Linked DNA regions of Ketobacter alkanivorans. The protein of the gene in region 1 interacts with the protein of each later gene in a pairwise test. Links are inferred from orthologs where the notes say so. Each region holds a gene or a part of one and is shown in the gene's direction. Other genes may lie near its edges. The genes, in order: accC and cysM.

Region 1 (3,245 bases):
AATCAGTCAAAAAAACACAGGCAAGACCACAGGAATCACCCTCATTATGGCGAAATTGCTGGTACTCAACGGGCCGAATTTGAACCTGCTGGGCACTCGGGAGCCCGGCATCTATGGCACCCAGACCCTGGATCAGATCCAGCAGCACCTGTGCACGGTGGCCAGCACCCTGGGGCACCAATGTGACTGCCTGCAAAGCAACCGGGAATACGAACTGATCGAGCGCATCCACGCCGCCATGACCGACGGCACCGATTTCATCATCATCAACCCCGGTGCGCTGACCCACACCAGCATTGCCCTGCGTGACGCCCTGCTGGGAGTCAAAATCCCGTTTATCGAAGTACACCTTTCCAATGTTCACGCCCGCGAAGAATTCCGCCAGCACTCATATCTGTCGGACATCGCCGTGGGCGTGATCGCCGGTTTGGGCCCACAAGGCTACGAACTGGCTATGCTGGCCGCATCTCAACAGCTGGCCAAACAATAAACGATTAGACCAACGCCGTTTCACAACATAATAAAGAGAATTTCACATGGATATTCGCAAAGTAAAAAAACTAATCGAGCTACTGGAAGAATCCGGCATCGACGAAATCGAAATAAAAGAAGGTGAAGAATCCGTGCGCATCAGCCGCAACGCCAACCGCGGTGCAGCACCACAATACTACGCGCCACCACCGGCCGCACCCGTTGCCGCCCCTGCTCCCGCTGCAACAGCAGCAGCCCCGGCTGCCGCCCCAGCCAGCAACGAGCCCGATGGCCACAAAGTGAAATCGCCCATGGTGGGCACCTTCTATCGCTCCTCCTCGCCGGAATCCAAACCGTTTGTAGAAGTGGGCCAAAGCGTAAAAGCAGGCGACACCCTGTGCATCGTCGAAGCCATGAAAATGATGAACCAGATCGAAGCAGACAAATCCGGAACCGTGGTAGCGATTCTGGTGGACAACGCCGAGCCGGTTGAATTCGACCAACCTCTCTTCGTCATCAACTAAAAGGCCAACACCATGCTGGAAAAAGTGCTTATCGCCAACCGCGGCGAAATCGCTCTGCGGGTGTTGCGCGCTTGTAAGGAGCTCGGCATCCCCACCGTGGCGGTGTACTCCACTGCCGACAAAGAACTGATGCACATTCGACTGGCGGATGAAGCAGTTTGTATCGGCCCCGCCAAGGCATCCGAAAGCTACCTCAACATACCGTCCATTATCGCGGCCGCCGAAATCAGCGGAGCCACCGCCATCCATCCCGGTTACGGCTTTCTGGCAGAAAACGCTGACTTCGCCGAACGGGTTACCGACAGCGGCTTCATCTTCATCGGCCCCGATGCAGACACCATTCGCCTCATGGGCAACAAAGTGTCCGCCATTGAAGCCATGAAAAAAGCCGGCGTACCCTGCGTACCCGGTTCCGATGGCCCCCTGACTGACGATAACAACGCCATCCTGAAAATGGGCCGCGAAATCGGCTTTCCCGTGATCATCAAAGCGGCCTCCGGCGGCGGTGGTCGCGGCATGCGCGTGGTGCACAGCGAGAAAGACCTGATCAAATCCGTCGCGCTGACCCAGGCCGAAGCCAGTGCCGCGTTTGGCGATGGCACCGTCTACATGGAAAAATTCCTCACGACCCCGCGCCACGTAGAAATCCAGGTGCTGTCTGACGGCCAGGGCAACGCCATCTACCTGGGCGACCGCGACTGTTCCCTGCAGCGTCGCCATCAAAAAGTGGTAGAAGAAGCGCCCGCACCCGGTATCCCGGAAGCGCTGCGCAAAGAAGTGGGCGAGCGCTGTCGCCAGGCTTGCATCGACATCAACTACCGAGGCGCTGGCACCTTCGAATTCCTGTACGAGAACGAAGCGTTCTACTTCATAGAAATGAACACCCGGGTTCAGGTAGAACACCCGGTTACCGAAATGGTCACCGGTGTCGACATCATCAAAGAACAGCTGCGCATCGCAGCCGGGGAAAAGCTCAGCATCAAACAGGAAGACGTTAAAATTGTCGGCCACTCCATCGAGTGTCGCATTAACGCCGAAAACCCCAAGACCTTCATCCCCAGCCCTGGCACCATTACCCACTGGCACGCGCCGGGCGGCAATGGCGTACGCATGGATACCCACATCTACTCTGGGTACAAAGTGCCGCCCAATTACGACTCCCTGATCGGCAAATTGATCACCTATGGCGAAAACCGCGACATTGCCCTGCAACGCATGCGCAATGCCCTGGATGAAATTCTGGTGGAAGGCATCCAGACCAACATCCCCCTGCATCAAGAAGTGATCATGCAGGACAGCGGCTTCAACAAAGGTGGCGTAGACATCCACTATCTGGAGAAAATACTGGGCATGCACTAACCCGCCCAACCGCAGAAAAACGCCGCGCGCAAAACACCGTTTCTGAAACCGCACCAACTTCAGGTAAACTGTGCTTTTGCGCGTGGCACGCCTGCCGCGCCTCACTTATCAGTAAAGAAGCGCCCCAATGCCCTGGATTCAAGTCAAACTGCAAACCACCGGAAGCCGATCCCCCGCCATCGAAGATCTACTGATGGGGCTGGGCGCGGTATCGGTCACACTGGAAGACAGCAAAGACCAGCCCCTGCTGGAACCACCCCTGGGCACCACCCCGATTTGGGACGACACCACCCTCACCGGCTTGTTCGAAGCAGACGCCGACATCGACCTGATCTGCCTGGCACTGCGCAACGAATTGGGCGCAGAGCTACCCATCAAAGTAGAAGCCCTGGAAGACAAAGACTGGGTACGCGAATGGATGGACAGCTTTGAGCCCATCGCCTTCGGCCAACGCCTCTGGGTCTGCCCCAGCTGGAAAACACCACCAGACCAAAACGCCGTCAACATGATGCTGGATCCTGGCCTCGCCTTTGGCACCGGCACCCACGAAACCACCGCCCTATGCCTGCGCTGGCTGGACAGTGCAGACGTGGCTGGCAAAATTGTGGTGGACTATGGCTGCGGTTCCGGCATCCTCGCCATCGCCGCTGCACTACTGGGGGCCAAAACCGTGTACTGCGTCGACAACGATCCGCAGGCACTCATCGCCACCCAGGACAACGCCCAGCGCAATAACGTTACCGACAAAATACAGGTATTCGCCCCAGACACCATGCCCGCCATTCAAGCCAACATCATGCTGGCCAATATTCTGGCAGGGCCACTGATGAGCCTCTCGGAACGACTGGCGGGGCACACCCTCGATGCAGGCAACATCATCCTATCCGGCAT
Region 2 (3,218 bases), 2.5 Mb from region 1 along the record:
CGTTTAGAGGCGTGCGGATCTCATGGGACATGTTGGCCAGGAACTCGGACTTGATGCGGCTCGCCTCCAGCGCTTCTTTTCGGGCCAAATCCAGCTCAATGTTTTGGATCTCAATGGTTTCCAGGGTTTCTCGCAGGTCTTCTGTGGCTTGATCTACGTTTTGTTGCAGCTCTTGCTGGCCTTCCAGAATCGACGAGCCCAGCTGGTTCAGTGCGGTTTGCAGTTCGCGCAGCTCGCCGTAGGCGTCCTCCTCAAGTCGTACCTCCAGATCGCCTTCGCTCATGTCTTCAAGCGCTTTTTTGATCCCGTCGACCACATCGCCGATGCTGTTGGAGAAGCGCAGAGAAATCACCGTGTTGATGGCCAGCGCCAACACAATCAAAAAGGTGGTGTAGAGCAGGCTGCGATATTTGGCGATGATCAGGTTGGAGCGGTCAATTTCCACTTCCAGCCAGCCCGCGTTAGCGTCTCCGCCTGCCAGTGGATGATACGACGACGCAGGGTAGATAGGGTGTATCACCCGTAGGGTGGAATCCGTCAGGCGGCCTGTGGCGGTTGTTGTGTCTGGAGCGGGTAGCAGGCTCACGCCCTCTGCGAGGGGGCGCATCTTCGGCCCGGCGCGGGTGATAAGGGTGCCATCCACCTCATGAATGGCAACAGAGCGAACATTGTCCTCTTCCAGAATTCGCTGGGCATAGAAGGGCACCGTATGGCCCTGACGCTGAGTCATGCTTTCGAAGATGCCGTGGGCAAAGGCTGCGGAAATCATCTCCCCCTGCTCCAGCAGGGATTCATCCAGCTCTTTGAAGCGTTGGGCGGTAAACAGGGTGGCCAGTATCAGTCCGATCACCAAGACAGGGATGGAACTGATCAATAGGGCTCGAGACCGCAAACCCAGGCCTTTCAAGAGGTTAAAGTGTTGTTTCAGTTTCACGTGTTATGACCGATGGCTTTTTAAACAGTATATGCCATCTTCTCCTTATCCCTAATTCCAATGATGTCTTGCCTGCCGTGGACTGCGGCATAAATTGGCGGTAATGATAGGCGCTTACCCCCCGTGCAGGGTACAATAGGCCCCCGTTTGAGCAAACAATTAATCAGAACAATGCATTATCCCACGATCGAAGACTTTGTAGGTAATACTCCCTTGGTGAGGTTACAGCGTTTACCTGGGAACACCAGCAACACCATTCTGGTCAAGCTGGAGGGTAATAACCCTGCCGGATCGGTTAAAGATCGACCAGCTCTCAGCATGATTCAGCACGCTGAGATGCGTGGCCTCATCAAGCCCGGGGACACTCTGATTGAAGCCACCAGCGGCAACACAGGTATCGCCTTGGCCATGGCGGCGGCGATTAAAGGTTACAAAATGGTGTTGATCATGCCCGATAACATGAGTGCCGAGCGTCGGGCAGCCATGAGCGCTTACGGTGCCGAGTTGATACTGGTAACCAAACAGCAGAGCATGGAAGGTGCGCGGGATCTGGCCGAGCAGATGCAGCAGGAAGGTAAAGGCGTGGTGCTGGATCAATTCTCCAATCAGGACAACCCCCTGGCACACTACCAGAGCACCGGCCCTGAAATATGGCGAGACACCGCAGGTACAGTCACTCACTTCGTAAGCTCCATGGGCACCACTGGCACGATTATGGGTACTTCCCGCTTTCTGAAAGAGCAAAAACCTGATATTCAGATCGTAGGTCTGCAGCCGCAGGAGGGTGCGGCCATTCCTGGTATTCGCCGTTGGCCCGAGGAATATCTCCCTAAAATCTTTGACGCTTCTCGCGTGGACACGGTCCTGGATATCGCACAGCAAGATGCAGAGGTGACCATGCGTCGTCTGGCCAGCGAAGAAGGCATCTTTTGTGGTGTTTCTTCCGGCGGTGCCGTTGCAGGAGCGTTGCAATTATCGCAGCAGGTAGAGAACGCCGTGATCGTAGCGATCATTTGTGATCGCGGCGACCGCTATCTGTCCACTGGCGTCTTCGACCCGGCCTGATCATGAATGTACTCGTATTTGACATAGAAACCGTCCCCGACGTTGCCGGTGGCCGCCGTCTGTTTGGTCTGGAAGGGCTGGATGATAACGCTGCCGCTGAAGCCATGTTTAATTTGCGCAGGCAAGAAACCGGCAATGATTTTCTGCGCCACCATCTGCAGAGAATCGTTGCCATATCCGCCGTATTTCGTTCCCGTGATCAGATCGCTGTGTGGACGCTGGGGGATGAGCAGGCGGATGAAAAAACCATTCTTGAAAAGTTCTTCCACCTGATCGAACGTTATTCGCCTACGTTGGTGAGCTGGAACGGTTCAGGCTTTGATCTACCGGTGCTGCATTACCGTGCTTTGGTGCATGGAGTGGCCAGCCCTCGATACTGGGATCAGGGTCATGATGACAAGAACTTCAAATGGAATAACTATCTTAGCCGCTATCATGATCGCCACACAGACCTCATGGATTTGATGGCACTCTATAATAACCGGGCGTTTGTGCCTTTGGATCAGATGGCGGCCTTGCTGGGGTTCCCAGGCAAGATGGGGATGAGCGGCGCCAAGGTGTGGGATGCGTTCCAGCAGGGTGATATCAAAGGCATTCGCGACTACTGTGAAACGGATGTATTGAATACATGGCTGGTTTATCTGCGCTTTCAATTGATACGTGGCGTTATCATGGACGATGGCTATCAAGCTGAGTTGAACATGGTGAAAGACTACTTGCGGCGAGAAGCGCGTCCGCATTTCACAGAATTTTTACAGCACTGGGAAGGCGTAACGGCCGAATCCAGTGAACAATCGTCTGCAGTAAAAGAAGGTTAAGCAGTACATGGCCAGAAGAAGACGCAAGCAAACCCTGCCGGCTGATCCGGTGGAATTACAGATAACTGCGCTGAGCCATGATGGTCGTGGTATTGGTCGTATAAAAGGAAAAACCGTATTCGTTGACAGTGCCTTGCCCAGTGAGACGGTTAAATTTGTTTATACACAGAAACGTGGCAAATTTGATGAAGGCCGCACTGTGGAAGTGCTGCAGCCCAGTGTAGAGCGAGTTCAACCCCAGTGTGCTCAGGCCCATCTCTGTGGTGGTTGCAGTTTGCAACATATGGAACCACAAGCGCAGATTGCAATGAAGCAGGGCGTGTTAATGGAGCAGTTGCAGCATTTCGGTGAGCTGCAGCCCGAGGAAGTGCTGGCTCCGTTGACCGGCCCGATATATGGCT

The links.
Region 2: the proteins of accC (region 1) and cysM interact in binary tests that used the Escherichia coli proteins (3 or more experiments, as listed by UniProt). The link is inferred for Ketobacter alkanivorans from one-to-one orthologs.

Annotation. Positions count from the first base shown.
Region 1 is NZ_CP022684.1:3,625,479-3,628,723, reverse strand. What follows is about bases 262-3,180. They hold accC (acetyl-CoA carboxylase biotin carboxylase subunit), read left to right. Parts: upstream 262-1,007; coding sequence 1,008-2,354; downstream 2,355-3,180. Other genes in these bases: prmA (50S ribosomal protein L11 methyltransferase), read left to right, coding at 2,482-3,180; accB (acetyl-CoA carboxylase biotin carboxyl carrier protein), read left to right, coding at 537-995; aroQ (type II 3-dehydroquinate dehydratase), read left to right, coding at 262-490. In the rest of the region: more of aroQ, read left to right, coding at 47-261; more of prmA, read left to right, coding at 3,181-3,245. UniProt on the Escherichia coli protein: This protein is a component of the acetyl coenzyme A carboxylase complex; first, biotin carboxylase catalyzes the carboxylation of the carrier protein and then the transcarboxylase transfers the carboxyl group to form malonyl-CoA.
Region 2 is NZ_CP022684.1:1,138,595-1,141,812, reverse strand. The notes cover bases 161-3,052. They hold cysM (cysteine synthase CysM), read left to right. Parts: upstream 161-1,105; coding sequence 1,106-1,999; downstream 2,000-3,052. Other genes in these bases: rlmD (23S rRNA (uracil(1939)-C(5))-methyltransferase RlmD), read left to right, coding at 2,825-3,052; Kalk_RS04805 (3'-5' exonuclease), read left to right, coding at 2,002-2,817; Kalk_RS04815 (response regulator), read right to left, coding at 161-934. Outside these bases: more of Kalk_RS04815, read right to left, coding at 1-160; more of rlmD, read left to right, coding at 3,053-3,218. UniProt on the Escherichia coli protein: Two cysteine synthase enzymes are found. Both catalyze the same reaction. Cysteine synthase B can also use thiosulfate in place of sulfide to give cysteine thiosulfonate as a product.